Regions from separate parts of the Salipiger abyssi genome, predicted to be linked through region 1. Evidence: riboswitches for the same ligand, from Rfam matches in the RefSeq annotation. Region 1 holds a riboswitch; each other region holds the start of a gene.
What was found. Region 1 has a riboswitch for cobalamin ahead of Ga0080574_RS05675 (TonB-dependent receptor plug domain-containing protein). Riboswitches for the same ligand answer to the same signal wherever they lie in the genome.
Positions count from the first base shown of each region.

Region 2: it holds a riboswitch for cobalamin, as region 1 does, so the genes downstream of both, nrdH (glutaredoxin-like protein NrdH) here and Ga0080574_RS05675 (TonB-dependent receptor plug domain-containing protein) in region 1, are expected to answer to the same signal.
Region 3: it holds a riboswitch for cobalamin, as region 1 does, so the genes downstream of both, Ga0080574_RS07520 (DUF4198 domain-containing protein) here and Ga0080574_RS05675 (TonB-dependent receptor plug domain-containing protein) in region 1, are expected to answer to the same signal.

Region 1 covers NZ_CP015093.1:414,253-421,502, reverse strand. The annotation lists gene Ga0080574_RS05690 (ABC transporter ATP-binding protein) at 1-618, opposite strand, end outside; gene Ga0080574_RS05685 (FecCD family ABC transporter permease) at 615-1,592, opposite strand; gene Ga0080574_RS05680 (ABC transporter substrate-binding protein) at 1,589-2,416, opposite strand; gene Ga0080574_RS05675 (TonB-dependent receptor plug domain-containing protein) at 2,403-4,346, opposite strand; cobalamin riboswitch at 4,484-4,675, opposite strand; tRNA gene Ga0080574_RS05670 (tRNA-Phe) at 4,920-4,994, opposite strand; gene mnmH (tRNA 2-selenouridine(34) synthase MnmH) at 5,144-6,202, shown strand; partial or broken gene selD (selenide, water dikinase SelD) at 6,184-7,250, opposite strand, start outside.
Region 2 covers NZ_CP015093.1:3,125,098-3,132,347, forward strand. The annotation lists gene metH (methionine synthase) at 1-3,090, opposite strand, end outside; cobalamin riboswitch at 3,316-3,506, shown strand; gene nrdH (glutaredoxin-like protein NrdH) at 3,612-3,833, shown strand; gene nrdI (class Ib ribonucleoside-diphosphate reductase assembly flavoprotein NrdI) at 3,855-4,271, shown strand; gene nrdE (class 1b ribonucleoside-diphosphate reductase subunit alpha) at 4,340-6,421, shown strand; gene nrdF (class 1b ribonucleoside-diphosphate reductase subunit beta) at 6,594-7,250, shown strand, end outside.
Region 3 covers NZ_CP015093.1:806,687-813,936, reverse strand. The annotation lists gene Ga0080574_RS26445 (amino acid adenylation domain-containing protein) at 1-684, shown strand, start outside; gene Ga0080574_RS07525 (SH3 domain-containing protein) at 771-1,073, shown strand; cobalamin riboswitch at 1,205-1,408, shown strand; gene Ga0080574_RS07520 (DUF4198 domain-containing protein) at 1,552-2,337, shown strand; gene cbiM (cobalt transporter CbiM) at 2,343-2,960, shown strand; gene Ga0080574_RS07510 (NikL family nickel/cobalt ECF transporter subunit) at 2,957-3,544, shown strand; gene cbiQ (cobalt ECF transporter T component CbiQ) at 3,548-4,336, shown strand; gene Ga0080574_RS07500 (energy-coupling factor ABC transporter ATP-binding protein) at 4,327-4,983, shown strand; gene cobF (precorrin-6A synthase (deacetylating)) at 5,239-5,970, opposite strand; gene cobA (uroporphyrinogen-III C-methyltransferase) at 5,963-6,697, opposite strand; gene Ga0080574_RS07485 (cobyrinic acid a,c-diamide synthase CobB) at 6,694-7,250, opposite strand, start outside.

The sequences.
Region 1 (7,250 bases):
GCCGCGGTCGAGCAGCAGCAGCCGGGTGCAGTGGCGCGCCGCCAGCGTCAGGTCGTGCAGCGAGGTCAGCACCGCGTGGCCTTCCTGCGCGAGCCCCTCGAAGATGCGCAGCGTGGCGATCTGGGCTGCCGGGTCGAGCCCGGCGATGGGTTCGTCGGCCAGCAGCAGCGGCGCCTCCTGCGCCAGCGCGCGGGCGATCAGCACGCGGGCCTGCTCGCCGCCCGAAAGCTCGGTGGCCTTGCGCTTGCGGAAGCCCTCCAGCCCCATGCGGGCGAGCGCGGCCTCCACCGCATCGGCGCGCAGCGCCCCGGCGCGGCTGTCATGCGGCAGGCGGCCGAGCGCCACCAGCGTCTCCACGCTGACCGGCCAGGCGATCTCGCGCGCCTGCGGCAGCCAGGCGGCGGCACGGGCGCGCTCGCGGGCGGGCAGGGACGAGAGCGAGGAGGTGCCGCCATGTGGCATGAGGCCAAGGGCGGCGCGCATCAGCGTGGTCTTGCCGGCGCCGTTGGGGCCGATGAGGCCGACGCATTCGCCGGGGCCGATCGAAAGCGTGACGCCATCCACCACCGGGCATTGCCCGCGCGTGACGGTGAGCGCGTCGAGGGTCAGCAGGCTCATAACCCCCTCCGCGTCTTGTAGATCAGGTGCAGGAAGAGCGGCGCGCCGATCAGCGCCATGACAACGCCGAGCTTGAGGTCGCGCTCGGGCAGGATCAGCCGCACGGCGATGTCGGCGGCCAGCAGCATCGCCGCGCCGCCGAGCGCCGAGGCCCAGAGCAGCCGCGAGGGCCGGGCGCCGCAGAGCGGGCGCAGCAGATGCGGCACCACGAGTCCGACAAAGCCCACGGCGCCGGCCACGGCGGTGGCGGCACCGACGGCGGCGGCGGTGCCGAAGAGCAGCCGCAGCCGCAGCGAGGTGAGCGAGATGCCGAGCGCCTGTGCGCCGTCCTCGCCCAGCGTCAGCGCGTCGAGCCCGCGCCCCAGCGTCAGCAGCGCGGCACCGCCGAGGGCGATCAGCGGCGCGGCCAGTGTCAGGTGAGTGAGTGAGCGGTCGGCGACCGAGCCCATCATCCAGAACACGATTTCATAGGTGGCATAGGGGTTTGACGACAGGTTCAGCACCAGCGAGGTCAGTGCACCGGCCAGCGCCGAGACCGCGATGCCCGCGAGGATCAGCACCAGCGAGCCGCCGCGCGGCCCCGCCAGCAGCAGGATCAGCGCCACCGCCGCCAGCGCGAAGAGCAGCGCCATCAGCGGCAACGCCAGCGCAAACGCCGCCGCCAGCCCGGTTTGCAGCGCCAGCACCGCGCCGAGCGCCGCCGAGCCGGAGACGCCGATCAGCCCCGGCTCGGCCAGCGGGTTGCGCAGATAGCCCTGCATCGCGGCGCCCGAAAGCCCCAGCGCGGCGCCCACCAGCGCCGCCAAGGCGCTGCGCGGCAGGCGGATTTCCTGCATCACCATGACATGCAGCGGATCGCCGAGGCCCACGAGCCCGCCCAGCACCGCGCGGGGCGGCAGCGCGGCATATCCCAGCCCCAGCGAGGTGAAGAACAGCGCCAGCACCAGCGCGGCGAGCGGCAGGGCGAGCCTCATTGCGCCGCCTCCCAGTCGTGGCGCAGATCGCGCATCGCCGCCACCGCATCGAGCAGCGCCGGCGTGCCGCAGATCCAGTTCGGGCTGTCCACCACCTGATGCAGCGCGCCGGTAGCCTGAAGCGCGGGGTGTTGCAGCAGCGAGGTCGCCTGCGCCGGGCTGTCATAGGGGCGGCTGACGAGGATCAGGTCGGGCTCGGCCAGCAGCAGCCCTTCGAGCGGCAGACGCCCGCGTGTCGCCATGCCTTTTTCATCGGCGAGATTGGCCATGCCGGCGGCGTTGAGGATATCGCCGGTCAGGGTCTGGGCGCCGGCGGTCTCGTTGAAGGGCATGTAATAGGCCACGCGGGGTTTGCGCGTTGGCGTTTCGCGCAGCGCCGCGAGCCGGGCGTCGAAACCGGCCAGAACCTCGGCGGCGCGGGCCTCGCGGCCCAGCAGCGCGCCCATGCGCAGGATGTTCTGCCGCGCGTCCTCGAGCGAGCGGGCGGGGGAGAAGCGTTCGACCCTGTAGCCCAGCTTTTCCAGCATCTGCGTGGCGGCGCGGGCGGTGTAGCTGCCGGCGATCACCAGATCGGGATGCAGCAGCACCACCTCTTCGGCGCTGGCGGTATTGGCGGGCAGCGCCTGCGCCTCTTCGGCCATGGCCGAACTGCGCGGATCCTGGGCAAGCCGCGAGACCGAGACGAGCTGCCCCGGCGCGCCGATCAGCAGCGCAAGCTGATCGGTGCAGACATTGAGCGAGACGACGCGGCCCGGAGCCGCGCCGGCAGCGACCGCCGCCAGACACAGGGCGGCAGCCAGCGCTATGCGCCTAGAAGCTCGCACGGACCCCGAAATACCAGGCACGGTCGGACTGTCCGTAGCCCGGCGCGGTCTGGTAATCCTCGTCGAAGAGGTTCTCGACCCGCAGATAGGCCTGGGCGGTGTCGGTGACGTCATAGGTGAAGGAGGAATTCACCAGCCCGTAATCGTCGAGCCCTTCGCGGTCGGCCTCGTAAAGGCCGTTTACCGAGATGCGGGCGCGGTCGGTGATATCCGCGCTCAGCCCCAGCGCAAAGACATGCTCGGGCACCGAGGCCTGCCAGCCGGAGCTGTCCAGCGACACCGACGAAAAGCTGTCGGTCCAGGTATAGCTGCCGTCGAGCGTCAGGCCCGGGCGCAGCTCATAGGCCCCGGCCAGTTCGATGCCGCGGCGGGTGCTGGTTCCGTCCGCCTGCACATAGGCGTAGCTCGTATAGGAGTAGTCGATGATGTCTTCGGCTTCGATCCAGAACGCGGTGGCGCTCAGCCAGGCGGTATCGCCAAAGCGCTTCTCGACGCCGAGGTCGAAGCTGACCGAGGTCTCCGGGTCGAGCCCGGCATTGCCGGAATAGGCATCGTAGAGCTCGTAGTTGGAGGGTGCGCGATAGCCGGTCGCGAGGTTGGCGCGCAGGCTCAGGTCGGGCCGGGCGCGCCAGACGCCGGAGAGCCGCCCGGTGGTGTGGCCGCCGAATTCCGAGTGATCGTCGTGGCGCAGCGCAAAGCTCAGGTCGATATTCTCGCTCGGCGTGAAGGTGAACTCGGAAAACAGCGAGGTCACCGTGGTCTCCTGATCCTGCGAGCTGCCATAGGGGCCGAAACTCGATGCGCCGGCGATCTTGTCCTCATAGGTCTCGATGCTGCGCTCGGCTCCGACCACCGCGCGGGTGGTGGCACCAAGATCGAAGCCCGCCTGATAGCGGTAGGTCTGGCGCGTGCCCTCGTATTCGAAGCGGAACGGGTAGGGCGTGCCCGTATAGGGCGGCGTGTCGGGCGCAGAGCTGTCGAGCGAGGTGCCGTGCAGGGCGCGGTCGCTCCGGAACCAGGTGGCCGAGATCTCGTGATCGACGCCGCCGGTGGCAAAGGCGAGGGCGGCGCGCAGGCCGGTCTTTTCGCTGTCGACAACATCGTCGGGCGAGCCGTCGAAGACCCGGCCGCTGCTGTTTTCGTCGTAATCGTATTTCGCTTCTTCGTAGAAGCCCGAAAGGCTCAGCTCGGCGGCACCGCCGCCCAGATCGTAATGGCCCGAAAAGCTCAGGCGCCGCGCCTCGTAGCCGTCCTCTTCGTCGTTCTTGTCGTTGGGGTTGGCGGTGCCGTAATTCAGCCCGTCCTCATCCGCCGCGGAAAACCCGTCGGTCGAGACATAGGACAGCGTCACGGCGGTCTCGTGCCCCTCACCGCGATTGTAGAGTGTCGCGGCGCTGCGCAGCGTGTCGTGGCTGCCGTATTCGGCGAAGACATCGGCGCTGAGCCCGTCGCGGCTTGCGCGTTTGGTGGTGATATTGACCACGCCGCCGATCGCCTCGGAACCGAACAGCGCCGATTGCGAGCCGCGCAGGATCTCGATCTGGCTGATATCGCCGGCGGTGAGCCCGCCGAAATCATAGGCCACCTGGGTGGCCGCCGGATCCGACACGTCGATGCCGTCGATGCGCACGGCGATGTTCTGCTGCGACACGCCGCGGATGGTGATCCCGGCATTGGTGCCGAGCGGCCCGTTCGAGCGGATCGAGACGCCGGGCTGGCGGGCGAGGATGTCGATGACCCGGGTGTCGCCGTCGCGCTCCAGATCTTCCTCGGTCAGCACATCCACGCTGACGCCGGTCTGGAGCGGGGTGGTGGCCTCGTAGCCCACATAGATGGTGATCGGCGGCAGTTCATAGGCTGCATTGTCCTGCGCGTGCAGCGGGAGGCTGCCGAGCGCCAGCGCAGAGACGGATCCGAGGATCTTCTTCATGGACGGCGGTCCTTTCCTTGTCGGCCCCTGGGCGGGGCTATGCGGTGATGCTCGCTGGAAAGGCTGGCCCCTCGCGCGAACGGTGCGTCATGTCACCACGAACGGAAGGACCGTTCCCAAGGCGCGCCCCGCGCATGGGGAGGGTGATCACCCTGGCAGGTCTCCTGACTTGCGGGTCACAGCGCCGGTCGGGCCTTCCCGGGCCTGCTCGCCCAGTGGCATGATACCGATGACGCTCGCCGCTCACAGTTGCGGGGGCAGTCGCGGATTTGCACCGCGTTCCCTATTCTCCGGACATCTGGCCCGGAACCAAGGCGCATATCGCATACTTTGCCGGGCGCTATCGCGCAAGGGCCGTGTTGGGCCGCAACACACATCGCGAGCGCGGACAACAGGGCGGAGCCGCTCAAGCTCGACGCCGATGTTTTCTGCGGGCGCCGATGTAGACGGGGGGCCTAGTTCGTGGCGATCAACGCAACGATGACTGATCGAACGCATCGGTAACGACGAGCGGGCGCCGTGTTCCAAGGGGCTCGGGTAGCCGCAAAACACATCGATACAGGGTTTTATTAATGGTGCCCGGGGGCGGAATCGAACCACCGACACGAGGATTTTCAATCCACTGCTCTACCCCTGAGCTACCCGGGCACGGGAGAAGGGCAGCGCCCTTCGGGTGCAGGGGGGATAGCCGAGCGCCGCGCCGGTGTCCAGAGGGTTTTCGACGAAAAAACCGTATCATGCCGAGCTTTGCGCGATCCGGCTTTTCTCCGTCCCGGGGGCAGGGTAGATCTGACCCTATGGCGCGCTCCTTTCTCTCCCTTTCCGCTCTGCTCGACCACGGGTTCGACACCGTGATCGACGTGCGCAGCCCGGCGGAATTCGCCGAGGATCACGTGCCCGGCGCCATCAACCTGCCGGTGCTCGACAATGAGGAACGCGCCCGCGTCGGTACGATCTACAAGCAGGAGAGCCCGTTTCTCGCCCGCAAGCTCGGTGCCGCGCTGGTGTTCCGCAATGCCGCCGCCCATATCGAGGGGCCGCTGGCGCATCACGAGGGCGGCTGGCGACCGCTGGTCTATTGCTGGCGCGGCGGGCAGCGCTCGGGCTCCTTCGCATGGATGCTGCAACAGATCGGCTGGCGTGCCGAGGCGGTGGAGGGCGGCTATCGCACATACAGACGGCTGGTGACGGGGGCGCTTTACGACAGCCCGCTGCCGTATCGGCTGATCCAGCTCGGCGGCTATACCGGCACCGCCAAGACCGCGCTGTTGCCGCGTCTGGCGGCGCGCGGGGTGCAGGTGGTCGATCTGGAGGGGCTGGCGCGGCATCGCGGCTCGTTGCTGGGCGAGATGCCGGGCGGGCAGCCGAGCCAGAAGGGCTTCGAGACCGGGCTGGCGCAGGCGCTGAGCGCGCTCGATCCGGCGCGCCCGGTGCTGGTGGAGGCGGAGAGCAGCAAGATCGGGCAGATCCTGCTGCCGCCCTCGCTCTGGGAGGCGATGAAACAGGCGCCCTGGATCGAGGTCACGGCACCTCTGGACGCGCGGGCGGCGTATCTCGATGCCGCCTATGACGACATCCTCTCGGACGGGGCGCGACTGAAGCAGATGCTCGACCCGCTGCGCTTTCATCGCGGCCATGCGCTGGTGGATCGCTGGGGCGCGCTGATCGACGCGGGCGAGCGGCGGGCGCTGTGTCGCTCGCTGGCCGAGGATCACTACGACCCGGCCTATGAGAAATCCAGGACGGTCTTCGCGCCGCGCGTGCTGGACCGGTTCGGGACGCCGGCGCTGGACGAGGCGGCGCTCGATACGCTGGCCGACCGCATCGCCGAGAGGCTTCAGACGATCGAGATGTGACCGGGCCAGTCGCCGGAGATCCTGCCGATCACCGCCGCCCCGAAGCCGAGCGCGCGCAGCTCGGCCACGCGTGCGGCGCCGTCCGGGATCGCCGCGAGCAGCCCCCGGCGGTCTGCGGATCGAAGAGCAGATCGGCGCGGGGGCTCTCGGCGCTCAGCCCGGGGACGGCGGCGCGGTTCTTTGGATAGAGGGTTGAGCGGATGCCCTTTTCGGCCAGCTCTTCGGCGCCGGGCAGCAGCGGGATCGCGTCGAGGACGAGCTCGGCGCTCCTGCCCGAGGCCAGGCAGATCCCGTGCAGATGCCCGGCGAGGCCGAATCCGGTGACATCGGTCATCGCATGCGCGCCGCTCAGCAGCGCCGCCGCGTCGCCCTGCGGTCGGGTCATGCTGGTCAGCGCCTCTGCCACCCAGTCGCCGCTGGCCTCTCCGGCCATCTCGGCGGCCATGATCACGCCGGAACCCAGCGGTTTGGTCAGCACCAGATCGTCGCCCTCCTGCGCGCCCGCGAGGGTGATCGGCGCCGCCTCGCAAAGCCCGGTGATGGTGAAGCCGATGGTCAGCTCGTCGCCCATGGAGGAATGCCCGCCGACGATCTCGGCGCCGGCGCCGCGGAAGATTGCAGAGCTTGCGGTGAGGATTTCGGTCAGCGTCCGTTCGGCCAGCGCTTCGGACATGCGGGGCAGGGTGAGGCTGACGGTGGCGGCCTGCGGCGCGGCGCCCATCGCCCAGATATCGCCAAGCGCATGCACGGCGGCGATGCGGGCCATGACCACGGGGTCTTCGGTGAAGGCGCGCAGATGGTCGGTGGTCAAGACTTGACGGGTGCCGCCGGTATGCAGCAGCGCGGCATCGTCGCCGGGCAGGGCGGTGACATCGCTGCGGTGCGGGGGAGGCAGGTGCGACAGCGCCGCCGAGAGCGCATCGCGCCCGACCTTGGCGCCGCAGCCGCCGCACATGGGTTTGTCGCCGAGCGCGTCGGCGCTACCGGCGGCGCGGGGCACCGGCAGGGGCGGCTGCGGCATCTGCGGCAGGGCCTGGAATTTCGCCAT
Region 2 (7,250 bases), 1.5 Mb from region 1:
CACCGCGTTGGCCGGCCAGAACCCCACCACGGCGCGCGGGTGGAACCATTTCTCGTCGATGATCCGCTTCAGCATCGCCTGCGCATCGGCAAAGAGCGCGCGCGCGGCTTCACCCTGTTTCTCGTCGTCGAGGATCTTGGGATAGACGCCCTTCATTTCCCAGGTCTGGAAGAACGGCGTCCAGTCGATATATTCGGCCAGCTCCGCCAGATCCCAGCCATCGAAGCTGCGGGTGCCGAGGAAGCTCGGGGCAGGGGCGTGGTTGCCGAAATCGAGCTTCAGCGCATTGGCGCGGGCATCCTCCAGCGGCAGGCGCTTTTTCGCAAGCTCGGCGCGGGCGTGTTTCTCGGCCACATCGGCATATTCGCCCTGGATATTGGCCACATAGTCGGGCTTTTGCGCCGGCGACAGCAGCGAGGAGACCACGCCCACCGCGCGGGAGGCGTCGGTCACATAGACCGCCTGGCCCTTGCCGTAGCGCGGGTGGATCTTCACCGCCGTATGCACCCGCGAGGTGGTGGCGCCGCCGATCAGCAGCGGGATGTCGAAGCCCTCGCGCTCCATCTCGGAGGCGACATGCACCATCTCGTCGAGCGAGGGGGTGATGAGGCCGGAAAGGCCGATCACGTCGACGCCTTCCTCCTTGGCGGTGGCGAGGATCTTTTCGGCGGGCACCATGACGCCGAGGTCGATGATCTCGTAATTGTTGCAGGCCAGCACGACGCCGACGATGTTCTTGCCGATGTCATGCACATCGCCCTTCACCGTCGCCATCAGCACCTTGCCGGCGGAGTTGCGCCCGTCGGCCCCGCTGAGCCGCTTTTCCTCTTCCATATAGGGCAGAAGCACCGCCACGGCCTGTTTCATCACGCGGGCGGATTTCACCACCTGCGGCAGGAACATCTTGCCCGCGCCAAAGAGATCGCCCACCACGTTCATCCCCGCCATCAGCGGGCCTTCGATCACATGCAGCGGGCGCTCGGCGGCCTGGCGCGCCTCTTCGGTATCGGCGTCGATGAATTCGGTGATGCCGTTGACCAGCGCGTGTTCCAGCCGTTTCTCGACCGGCAGCTCGCGCCACGACATGTCCTTTTCGCGGGTCTTGCCGCCGCCCTTGCCGCGGTATTTCTCGGCGATCTCCAGCAGGTTCTCGGTGGCGGAGCCGCCATTCGCGGGTTTGCGGTTCAGCACCACATCCTCGCAGGCCTCGCGCAGCTCTGCGTCGATCTGGTCGTAGACCGCAAGCTGGCCGGCGTTGACGATGCCCATATCCATGCCGGCCTGAATGCCGTGATAGAGGAACACCGCGTGCATCGCCTCGCGCACAGGCTCGTTGCCCCGGAAGGAGAACGACAGGTTCGAGATGCCGCCCGAGATGTGCACATGCGGGCAGTCGGTGGTGATGCGGCGGGTGGCCTCGATGAAATCGACGCCGTAATTGTCATGCTCCTCGATACCGGTGGCCACGGCAAAGACGTTGGGATCGAAGACGATGTCCTCGGGCGGGAACCCCACCTCTTCGGTCAGCAGCTTGTAGGCGCGGGTGCAGATCTCGACCTTGCGGTCCTCGGTATCGGCCTGACCTGTCTCGTCAAAGGCCATGACCACCACGGCGGCACCGTAATGGCGGCAGAGCCGGGCCTGCGCGAGGAAATTCTCCTCGCCTTCCTTCATCGAGATCGAGTTGACGATGCATTTGCCCTGGGCGCATTTCAGCCCGGCCTCGATCACCTCCCATTTCGAGCTGTCGATCATGATCGGCACGCGGGCGATATCGGGCTCGGCGGCGATGAGGTTCAGAAACTCGATCATCGCCTGTTTGGAGTCGATGAGCCCCTCGTCCATGTTGATGTCGATGACCTGCGCGCCGTTCTCGACCTGATCGCGGGCCACGTCGAGCGCTGCGGCGTAATCGCCATTGGTGATCAGTTTCTTGAACCGTGCCGAGCCGGTGACGTTGGTGCGCTCGCCCACGTTCACGAAGGGGATGTCCTCGGTCAGCGTAAAGGGCTCCAGCCCGGAAAGCCGCATCAGCGGCGGCTGTTCGGGGATCTCGCGCGGGGGGTAGCCCTCGACGGCCTTGGCGATGGCTCGGATATGGTCATAGGTCGAGCCACAGCAGCCGCCGACGATGTTCAACAGTCCCTCGCGGGCAAAGCCCTCGATCTGCTCGGCCATCTGCTCGGGCGATTCGTCGTATTCGCCCATCTCGTTGGGCAGGCCGGCATTGGGATAGGCGCAGGTCATCGTGTCGGCGACGCCGGCGATCTCGGCCAGGTGCGGGCGCATCGCGGTGGCACCGAGCGCGCAGTTGAGCCCGATGGTGAACGGGTTGGCGTGGCGCACCGAATGCCAGAAGGCGGTGGGCGTCTGGCCCGAGAGCATGCGCCCGGAAAGGTCGGTGATCGTGCCCGAGATCATCACCGGCAGCCGCTCGCCGCGCTCGGCAAAGACCTCCTCACAGGCAAAGATCGCGGCCTTGGCGTTCAGCGTGTCGAAGATCGTCTCGATCAGCAGGATATCGGCGCCGCCGTCGATCAGCGCGCGCGCCTGCTGGCCATAGGCCTCGCGGAGCTGGTCGAATGTCACCGCGCGGAAGCCCGGGTTGTTCACGTCCGGCGAGATCGAGGCGGTGCGGTTGGTCGGCCCGAGCGCGCCGGCGACAAAGCGCGGGCGGCCATCCTCGGCCTCGGCCCGGTCCATCGCACGGCGGGCGATCTGTGCGCCCTGAAAGTTCAGGTCGTAGATCGCGTCCTCCATGCCGTAATCGGCCTGGGCGATGGTGGTGGAGGAAAAGGTGTTGGTCTCGGTGATATCCGCGCCGGCCATGGCGTATTGATAGTGAATCTCTTCGATGGCCTCGGGCTTGGTCAGGTTCAGGATGTCGTTGTTGCCCTGCTGCGGCTTGTCGGTGTCATGCGGCAGGTGGCAGGAACAGGCGCCGCCGCCGCAGCCCTGGAAATCGCCCTCGGACAGGCCGAGTTTCTGGATCTGCGTGCCCATGGCGCCGTCGAGGATGAGAATGCGGTCGCGGGCGGCATCGTAGAGACGGTCAAAGACGGGCGCGCGCTGCGGCTCGGGACGGGACATGCGGATGACTTCCTTTTGGTCCTTAAAGGCCCTCCGCTTACCGGCATTCCCCCCTCAAAGCCATTTCATAATTATCATTGTTATCATGAAAAACTTTCAAGCCGCGCTTCGCCCGCCTGTTTGGGGCTGAAAATGCAGGCACAGAAGGCGCGATCGGGCCTTGCCGGACGTGGCGGCATGACGTGAGATGGGCCGCTATATATTGACGGCGCCACATCCCTGTGATCAATATCCTGTAGTCTTGGTGCCCGCGTTTCGGTGCGGGTGAAAAGGGAAGTCCGGTGAAACACCGACGCTGCCCCCGCAACTGTAAGCGGTAAGTCAAAGCCCATCCCCACTGGCGTTTCGGCGTTGGGAAGGCGGGCCGAGGCGCTTGAGCCGTGAGCCAGGAGACCTGCCAGGACGACGACACGACACTGGGCGGTGGGTCCGGGAGCAGTGATTGGCGCGGGTTTCCGCGCCTGTCCGCGTCTCCCTTGCCGGCGCCCGCCAACAGGCAGACGACAGACAAGGGACACCCGATGAGCATCACCGTTTACTCCAAACCCGCCTGCGTGCAATGCACCGCCACCACCCGTGCGCTGGCCGCCAAGGGCATCGCCTTCGACCTGATCGACCTCACCGAAGATGCCGATGCGATGGCGCGGGTGACCGAGCTCGGCTATCGTCAGGCGCCGGTGGTGATGGCGGGTGACGATCACTGGGCCGGCTTCCGCCCCGACAAGATCAGCGCGCTGAGCTGAGCGCGACTCGGAGAGCACAGCATGGGCGGGCTGGTCTATTTCTCCTCGCGCTCGGGCAACACGCAGCGCTTCGTCTCCCGGCTCGGGCTGACGGCGCAGCGTATCCCCGTATCCTCCGAGGACGACATGCCCGCCCCGCGCGCGCCCTTTGTCCTGGTGACGCCCAGCTATGCCGATGGGCGGGGCCGGGGGGCGGTTCATAAACAGGTGATCCGGTTCCTCAACGATCCGGACACGAGGCAGCATCTCCGCGGCGTGATCGCCGGCGGCAACCGCAATTTCGGGGCGTTGTTCGCCCTGGCGGGCGATGTGGTGGCGCAGAAATGCGGCGTCCCCGTTCTCTACCGGTTCGAGCTGGCCGGCACAGAGACCGACATCGCCCGTGTCAGAGAAGGACTGGACAGGTTTTGGAAGACGCACTTCTCGACCGCGATCTGAACGACGCAGCCCCCGCCAAGGCGGTGCCGGCGGAATGGCAGGGTCTGGATTACCACGCGCTGAACGCGATGCTGAACCTCTATGACGACGAGGGGAAGATCCGCTTCGACGCCGACCGCATGGCCGCGCGGCAGTATTTCCTCCAGCATGTGAACCAGAACACGGTGTTCTTTCACTCGCTTGAGGAAAAGCTGCGCTATCTGGTCGATGAGGGCTACTACGAGGCCCATGTGCTGGGCCAGTATGACGACGCCTTCCTGGCAAAGATCTGGGATGCGGCCTACAAGATCAAGTTCCGCTTTCCGACCTTCCTCGGCGCGTTCAAATATTACACCAGCTACACGCTGAAGACCCGCGACGGGAAACGCTATCTGGAGCGGTTCGAGGACCGGGTGGTGATGGTCGCCCTGACGCTGGCACGCGGCGACGAGGCGCTGTCGATGCAGCTCATGCGCGAGATGCTGGGCGGCCGGTTCCAGCCCGCGACGCCCACGTTCCTCAATGCCGGCAAGGCGCAGCGCGGCGAGCTGATCTCGTGTTTCCTGCTGCGGCTCGAAGACAATATGGAAAGCATCGGGCGCGGCATCAACTCTGCGCTGCAACTGTCGAAGCGCGGCGGCGGCGTGGCGCTGATGCTGACCAATATCCGCGAGCACGGCGCGGCGATCAAAGGCATCGAGAACCAGTCCTCGGGCGTCATCCCGGTGATGAAGCTGCTTGAGGATTCCTTCAGCTACGCCAACCAGCTCGGCGCGCGGCAGGGCGCGGGGGCGGTCTATCTCAATGCCCACCACCCGGACATTCTGCGGTTCCTCGACACCAAGCGCGAGAATGCCGACGAAAAGATCCGTATCAAGACGCTGAGCCTCGGCGTGGTGATCCCCGACATCACCTTCGAGCTGGCGAAGAAGAACGACGACATGTACCTGTTCTCGCCGCATGACGTGGAGCGCGTCTATGGCAAGGCGTTCTCGGAGATCTCGGTCAGCGAGAAATATCACGAGATGGTGGATAACCCCAAGATCCGCAAGAAAAAGATCAACGCGCGGGCGTTCTTCCAGACCATCGCCGAGATCCAGTTCGAGAGCGGCTATCCCTATATCATGTTCGAGGACACGGTGAACCGCGAGAACCCGGTGGCCGGGCGCATCTCCATGTCGAACCTCTGCTCCGAGATCCTTCAGGTCAACGAGGCGTCGGAATTCAACGACGATCTCGGCTACAAGCATCTGGGCACGGATATCTCCTGCAATCTCGGCTCGCTCAATATCGCCAAGGCGATGGATGGCGGCGATCTCGGCGCCACGGTCGGCACCGCGGTGCGGGCGCTGAACGCGGTTTCCGAGATGTCGTCGATCGACTCAGTGCCCTCGGTGCGGCGCGGCAATGACGAGAGCCATGCCATCGGGCTCGGCCAGATGAACCTGCACGGCTTCCTTGCGCGCGAGCGGATCCATTACGGCTCGCCCGAGGGGATCGACTTTACCAATATCTATTTCGCCACCGTGCTCTATCACTGCCTGCGCGCGTCGAATGCGCTGGCCAGGGAGCGGGGCCGCAGCTTTGCCGGGTTCGAGGCGTCGAAATATGCCGACGGCTCGTTCTTCGACAAATATGTCGAGCGCAACTGGCTGCCGGAGACCGACACGGTGCGGGCGCTCTTCGAACGCTTCGGCGTTGAGGTGCCGGGCCGCGAAGACTGGGCCGCGCTGCGCGATGCGGTGATCGAGGGCGGGCTTTACAACCGCAACCTTCAGGCGGTGCCGCCCACCGGCTCGATCAGCTATATCAACAACGCCACCTCGTCGATCCACCCGATCACCGCCAAGATCGAGATCCGCAAGGAAGGCAAGATCGGCCGCGTCTATTACCCGGCGGCCTTCATGAGCAATGACAATCTCGAATACTACAAGGATGCCTACGAGATCGGCGCCGAGGCGATTATCGACACCTATGCGGCGGCGACCCAGCATGTCGATCAGGGCCTGTCGCTGACGCTGTTCTTCAAGGACACGGCGACCACGCGCGATATCAACCGGGCGCAGATCTATGCCTGGAAGAAGGGGATCAAGACGATCTACTACATCCGCCTGCGCCAGATGGCGCTGGAAGGCACCGAAGTGCAGGGCTGCGTGTCCTGCTCGCTCTGAACGCGCCGCCGTTCCGTTGCCGCCGGGGCCGATCCGGCGGCGCGGGGCGGAGGGGGTGTTTTGGAGTATTTTGAGAAAGATGAAGACGCAGGGCGCCGCGCCGCCCGTAGGGTGGGCAATCTGCCCACCACTCGCCGCAGATATTTCGCCCCGTAGCCCGAAGGGTCACACCATGAAAGACATTGCCCAAACCCGCCCGGTGCCGCGCGCCATCAACTGGAACCGCCTTCAGGACGACAAGGATCTGGAGATCTGGAACCGTCTGACGGTGAATTTCTGGCTGCCGGAAAAGGTGCCGCTGTCGAACGACATCCAGAGCTGGTCGCAGCTCACCGAGGAAGAGCAGCGGCTCACGATCCGGGTCTTCACCGGGCTGACGCTGCTCGACACGATCCAGAACACGGTGGGCGCGCCGGCGCTGATGGAGGATGCGGTCACCCCGCATGAGGAGGCGGTGCTGACCAATATCGCCTTCATGGAGGCGGTGCATGCGCGCAGCTATTCCTCGATCTTCTCGACCCTGTGCTCGACGGCGGAGGTCGACGAGGCGTTCCGCTGGTCGGAGGAGAACGCGCAGCTCCAGCAGAAATCGCGGCTGATCCTCGACGAATACGACGCCACCGCGAATCCGTTGCGCAAGAAGGTGGCGAGCGTGTTTCTGGAGTCGTTCCTGTTCTACTCGGGCTTCTACCTGCCGATGCACTGGTCGAGCCGGGCGCGGCTGACCAACACCGCCGACCTGATCCGGCTGATCATCCGCGACGAGGCGGTGCATGGCTATTACATCGGCTACAAGTTCCAGCGCGGGCTGGAGCGGCTTTCCGAGGCG
Region 3 (7,250 bases), 390 kb from region 1:
CGCCCGCTGATCGCGCTGCAATCGCCGCTGCTCGATGCCGCAGCGCCCGATCCGGCCACGCTCGACGCGCTGGCGCGGGCCTATGCCGCGCGCATCGCCGAGCTGGCGCCCGAGGGACCGCTGCATCTGGCGGGCTGGTCGCTGGGCGGGCTCATCGCGCAGGCCGCCGCCTGTCATCTGGAGCGGCAGGGGCGGGTCTGCGGCATGGTGGCGCTGCTCGATTCCTACCCGTCCGAATGCTGGCGCAACGAGCCGGAGCCCGGCCCCGACGCGGCGCTACGGGCGCTGCTCGCCATCGCCGGGCACGACCCTGAGGCGCATCCCGAGCTTACCGACCGCGCCGCGATCCTCGGCTTCCTGCGGGCGCGGGGCGAGCCGCTGGCGCAACTGCCAGAGCGCGCGCTCGACGGGGTCATCCGCTCGGTGCAGCAGACCAACCGGCTGGTGCGCGGCCATCGCGAGGCGCGTTTCGGCGGTACGCTCCTGCATGTGCGCGCGGCGCGCGATCACGCCGGCACGGCGCTGCGCCCGGAGCTCTGGCACCCCTTTGCCGCGCGGCTCGAAACCCTGTCTCTGCCCTGCCTGCATGGCGAGCTGCTCTCGGCCCGGCTGCGCCCGGCGCTGGCCGAGGGGCTCATGCGCGCCATGGCGCGGGACGAGCGTGCCTCCGCTTTCACGACCTGAACGACGCTGCATCCGGGCGTTCCTTTTGGCGCCCGGACGCGGTAGACTTGCGGGCGAGGCAGAAAGCACAAGAAGCAGGAGAGAACATGCGCGCACTCGTCTTCAAGGCGCTGGCAACCGGCGTGCTGGCAGCGGTATTCTGCGCGGGCCCCGCGGCGGCGGGCTGGCGCGACCGGTACGAGGTCTATGGGGTGGCGGAGGGCGACATGCTGAAGCTGCGCGGCGGCCCCGGCACCGGCTTCGACGTCTATGTCGGCCTGCCGAACGGCACGGTGCTGCGCGTCCATGAATGCACCCAGACCGGCGGCACCCGCTGGTGCGAGGTCTCGCTCGACCGCGCGCGGAGCCTGAAGGGCTGGGTCTCCTGGGCCTATCTGCGCGAGCTCTGATCTTTCATCGCTCGCCCGTGGGCGGGGGCTTTCCCGCCGGCTCTGCCGCGCAAACCGGCAGAGCCTCTGGCGATTCCGCGGCAGGGCAGGGGCGCCGCATATGGCGATTGACCCGGCCCGCGCTTTTCTGGCATGCATGTGGCATGTCCGGTTCCGGGGTTTGCCCCCCGGAGGAAAGAGGGAATACAGTGCGGCGCGTTTCGCGTCCAAATCTGTAGCTGCCCCCGCAACTGTAAGCGGCGAGCGAGGCTGATCACGCCACTGGAGCGATCCGGGAAGGCCAGCCAGAGCATAGACCCGCGAGCCAGGAGACCTGCCGGACAGGCGCCCTTGGAAGGGGCGCTTCCACCGGACGCCGGGGTGCGCGTCTGGCCTTGTGCGCCGGACATTGCCCCGTCGCGCATTGGTCCGATGGCTCCCGTTGTCCAGCACAGGATTGCGCCGGGTGTGGCGCAGATGGACAAGGACGACGACCCTTATGAAAAAGACCCTGCTCGCGGCGGCGGCCGCCATTGCCCTGCCGGCGATGGCCAATGCCCATTTCCTTCTGGAATACACCACCGACACGATGATCGAGCGCCCCGGCGACGTGCCGGTCAAGCTGATCTTCTGGCACCCGTTCGACAATGGCCATGTGATGGATCTGGAGATGCCGGAAGAGTTCTTCATGATCCATAACGGCGAACGCACCGACCTCAAGGAGACGCTGGAGCCGGTGCGCTTTACGGGTGGCGAGAACGAGGGCGCGGCCTTTCTCGGCTCGGTGCCGGTCAAGCGCTCGGGCGATTACGTGCTGGTGACGGTGCCGGTGCCCTATTACGAGGAATCCGAGGATATCTATATCCAGCAGATCACCAAGGCCTTCCTCAACCGCAGTGAACTGCCCACCGACTGGATGCAGCCCGCCGGCCTGCCGACCGAGATCCTGCCGCTGAACAAACCCTATAACGTGCTCGCCGGCTCGACCTTCACCGGCCAGGTTCTGGCAGAGGGCGAACCGGTTGCGGGCGTCGAGATCGAGATCGAATACATGGCCGCCGAGCCCGACATGGACAGCGCCGCCTCCACCGATCCGGCGGTCTCGCCGCCGCCGGGCGGCGCGGTGGTCGCGGTGTCGGACGCCAACGGCTATTTCACCTTCGGCATTCCGGAAGCCGGCTACTGGGGCTTTGCCGCGCTCGGCTCGGGCCCGGCGACCGAGCATGAGGGCAAGGAGCTCAGCCAGGACGCGGTGATCTGGATCCGCGCCTGGGATCTGGAGTAAGCGCCATGCATATCGTGGACGGCGCCCTTTCGAACCCGGTGGTGATCGGCGGGGCCGTTGCCGCCGCCGGGGGCATCGCGCTGGGCCTGCGCGCGCTGCCGCTGGAGCGTATTCCGGCGGCGGGCGTGCTCTCGGCGAGCTTCTTCGTCGCCTCGCTGGTGCATGTGCCGATCGGCCCGTCCTCGGTGCATCTCATCCTCAACGGTCTGGCCGGGATCGTCCTCGGCTGGGCCGCCTTTCCGGCGCTCTTCGTCGGGCTGCTGTTGCAGGCGGTGTTCTTCGGCTTCGGCGGGCTGACGGTGCTGGGGGTCAATACGCTCAACATCGCGCTACCCGCCGTGCTGGCCTGGATGCTCTTTGGCCGCCTTGCCGCCTCCGGCACGCCGCTCGCCGGTGCGGTCTGGGCGGGGATCGGCGGCGCCTTCGCCATCGCCGCGACGACGGTGATGGTCGGGCTCGCGCTGGCGCTTTCGGGCGACGAATTCCTGCCCGCCGCGAAACTCGTCTTCTTCGCGCATATTCCGGTCATGGCCATCGAGGGGCTGCTGACGGGCTTTGCCGTGCTGCTGGCGCGCAAGGTCAAGCCGGAGCTCTTCACCTCGCTGAAAGGGGCGCGGGCATGAAACGGATCGTGCTTTTGCTGACCCTCTGCCTTGCCGCACCGGTGCCGGCGCTGGCGCATAAGGTCATCGCCGGGGTGTTTCCCTCGGGCAGCGCCATCGAGGGCGAGATCGGCTTTTCCAACGGCGATATGGCAGCGGATACGACCGTCTCGGTCTTCGGGCCGGAGGGCGCGTCGCTGGGCGAGGCGGTGACCGACGCGGACGGGTTCTTTACCTTCGTGCCGGAGCAACCGGTGGCGCATACGTTCCGCGCCGATCTGGGGGCGGGGCATGTGGCCGAGGTCACCATGCCCGCCGCCGAGGTTGCCGCGATCCTGGGGGAGACCGCGCTCGAGGCCGAGGAAACCGCCGCCGCGCCGGCGCCCGCCGCGACCGGTGGCGGCGTGACCGTCGCCGCGCTCACCGGCGAGGAGCGTCAGGTGATCGCCGAGGCGGTGCGCGCCGAGGTCCGCCCGCTGCGGCGCGAGATCGCCGCCTATCGCGAGCATAACGATTTCCAGACCATCCTTGGCGGGCTCGGCTATATCGCCGGGCTCTTCGGTCTGGGGTTCTACATCGCGGCGCGCCGCAAGCTGGCGGGCTAGGCCGTGGGGCACGCGCTGACACAGCGTGAAAAAACCCTCGCCGGGACCGGGGTGCGTTTCGACCCCGGCCCGGTCGGCAGGCTGGATCCGCGCGCGCGCATCGCCGCCGCCTGCCTCTTCGGCGTGACCGTGGTGGCGCTGTCGGGCCTGCCGGCGCTCATCGCCGCGCTGTGCGTCTCGCTGGTCTTCCTGCGCGTCTCGCGCCTGCCGGTGGGGCCGACCCTGCGCCGCATGGCGATGATGGACGGCTTTATCTTCTTCATGCTGGCGCTTTTGCCCTTCACCGTGCCGGGCGATCCGTTCTTCACGCTTTGGGGCCTCACCGCGAGCTGGCAGGGGCTGATCCAGGCGGTGGAGATCGCGCTGACCGCCAATGCGGTGATCCTCGCGGTGATGACGCTGGTCGGCACGATGGAGCCGGTGACGCTGGGTCATGCGCTCTATCGGATGCGCTGCCCGGAGACGCTGGTGCATCTGTTGATGTTCACCATCCGCTATATCGAGGTGCTGCGCGAGGAATACCTGCGGCTGCGCGCCGCGATGAAGGTGCGCGGTTTCCGGCCCGGCACCAACTGGCACAGCTATCGCAGCTTTGGCTATCTCGTGGGCATGATGCTGGTGCGGGCCATCGAACGCTCCGAGCGCATCCTCGGTGCGATGAAATGCCGGGGCTTTTCCGGGCGCATCCTGCTGTTGCAGGAGTTCGCGCTGAGCCGCCGGGACCATCTCTTCGGGGCGGCGCTTCTGGGCGTCTGCCTCGGCCTTTTCGCGGTGGATCTGACATGGCCCTGATTGCGCTCGACGATCTGCATTTCGCCTATCCCGGCCGTGACCCGGTGCTGAGCGGCGCCTCGCTGCGGCTGGAAGCCGGGCAGCGCCTGTCGCTCACCGGCCCCAACGGGGCGGGGAAATCGACGCTCCTGCGGATGATCCTCGGGCTTCAGCGTCCGGATCGCGGGCTGGTCACGGTGTTTGGCACGCCGCGCGTGCAGGAGGCGGATTTCCACGAGGTGCGCCGCCGCGTCGGGCTGGTGTTTCAGGATGCCGATGACCAGCTCTTCTGCCCCACCGTCGCCGAGGACGTGGCGTTCGGTCCGCTGAACCTCGGCAAGTCGCGGGCCGAGGCGCTGGAGATCGTCGACCGGGTGCTGGGCGAGCTGGACCTCATGCATCTGCGCGACCGGATCACGCACAAGCTTTCGGGCGGGGAGAAGCGGCTGGTGACGCTGGCCACGGTGCTGGCGATGGAGCCCGAGGTGCTGCTGCTCGACGAGCCGACCAATGCGCTCGACCAGACCAACGAGGCGCGGCTGCTGGAGATCCTGCGCGGGCTGCCGCAGGCGATCCTGCTGGTCAGCCACGACCCGGCCTTCCGCGCAAAGCTCGCGCCCGGGGCGCTGGATCTGCGCGACGGGCGGCTGGTGCCGGTGGCTGGGTGAGGTGGTCGATCAGGGTGATGCGGTCGATCCGCACATGGCTGGCTCAATCCCCGAGCCTTTGGCCCGGAATCAAGGCCGAAGGCCGCCGGGCCCAGCGGCGGCCCGTCCGTGCGGGCTGCCGCTTGGGTGACGTTTGCGCATCGCTGAGAGGTCCTTCGGATCTGGTCGGGATAAATCAAGGGATTCTATGCTCTGTGCGGCATCCCACGGGCCGCCGCCGGGCCCGGCTTCTGTTGCGCTTGAGGCATCGCTCCTTTAGCCCCGCCGCAGCAGATAGGTGTCCATGATCCAGCCATGCCGCGCCCGTGCCTCGGCGCGGCGCGCCACGATCCGCTCCGCGACCTGCGCCAGCGGACCGCTCTCCAGAAGCTGCTCCGCCATGCCGAGATAGGCGCCCCACCAGATATGCAGCCCGTCAGGGTCGAGCGCCTGAAACGAACAGGCGCCGTCCAGCATCACGACCACCGTCTCGGCGCCCTCGGGCCAGCCTTCATCGCGCAGGCGGCGGCCCGTGGTGACCGTCACCGCGCCGTTTACCGTGTTGAAGGGGATCGCATGCGCCGCCGTCAGCGCCTGCAAGGCGGTGATCCCCGGTATCACGCGCAGCTTCGGGCGCGGCGCCAGCCGCTCGGCGATGCGCAGCGTGCTGTCGTAGAGCCCGGGATCGCCCCAGACCAGCAGCGCCACCGGCCCCTCGGGGGCGCCTGCCAGCGCGGCCTGCCAGCGCCGCGCGATCTCGTCATGCCAGCGCGCCACGCGGTCGCCATAGGGAAGGCTTTCGTCCCGCACCGGCATGTCGAAATGGATCACCCTCGCCGTGGCGCCGGCCTCTGCCAGAATACCCTCGCGCAGATGCGCCAGATCCTCCTTGCCCGCCCCTTTGCGGGGAATGAGCACGACCGCCGCCTCGCGCAGCGCGCGCTGGCCCTCCAGCGTCACATGGGCGGGGTTGCCGGTGCCGATGCCGATCAGCCAGAGCTCAGTCAAACCCCACCCCCAGCTCGGCCAGTGGCCCGTAGAGGATGAGCGCCGGCCGCTCGCTGCGCCCGGCGGCGAGCTCATCGGCCAGGGATGCCACCGTGCTGCGGTGCAGCCGCTGCTCGGGGGTCGAGACCGCCTCGGCCAGCAGCGCCGGCGTGTCGCCCGGCAGGCCGTGTGCCACCAGCTTTTCGACAAGCGCGGGAAAGGTCCGCTTGCCCATGAAGACCACGGTGAAGGTGCCGGGATCCGCAAGCGCGGCCAGATCGAGATCCTCGGGCAGCGCGCCGCCGGCATCGTGGCCGGTGACGAACTGCACCCGTCGCGCGGTTAGCCGCCGGGTCAGCGGTATGCCGGCGCAGGCGGCGGCGGCCACGGCGGAGGGCACACCGGGCACGATCTCATAGGGAATGCCCGCCTCGCGCAGCGCCACCAGCTCTTCCTCCAGCCGACCGAAGAGCCCGCCATCGCCGGATTTCAGCCGTACCACCCGCTGGCCGGTCTGCGCATAATCTACCAGCAGCCGGCTCACATGATGCTGGCGCGGCGAGGGCCGCCCGGCGCGCTTGCCGACGCCCACCAGATCCGCGCCCTTGCGTGCATGGCTCAGCACCGGGCCCGAGGACAGGTCGTCGAACAGCACCGCATCGGCGCGCTTCAGCCGGTCCACCGCCTTCAGCGTCAGAAGCTCCGGGTCGCCGGGGCCGGAGCCCACGAAACTGACGAAACCGCTCATGCCGGCGCCTCCGCGATCAGGTGAAAGAAGGTACCACTCACATGGCCCCGGTGCGAGCCGGTCTCGGGCACCGGGTTGCCATCCGCATCGGCGACGCGGGCGAGCGGCGCGTCGGGCTGTTCCAGAATGGTCGAGTAATGGAATTCGTGCCCGCGCAGCGCGGCGCCGGGGGCGTGGCCGGGCAGGGGCGCCTCCAGCACCGCCCGGCGATAGCCGAGATGGAACTTGCGGCGTTCATAGCTCGTCACCAGCCCCAGCAGCCCGGCCATCTGGTGACGTACGCCTTCCTTGTCGATCAGCGCCGCACCGAGTGCCATGTAGCCGCCGCATTCGCCATGCACCGGCTTGGTCTCGGCATGGGTGCAAAGCCCGGCGCGGAACCGTTCCGCCGCCGCCAGCTTTCCGGCGTGCAGCTCGGGATAGCCGCCGGGCAGCCAGACCAGATCGGCCTCGGGCGCGGGCGGCTCGTCGGCCAGCGGCGAGAACGGCAGGATCTCGGCCCCTGCCGCGCGCCAGCCTTCGAGCAGGTGCGGATAGGTGAAGGAAAACGCCG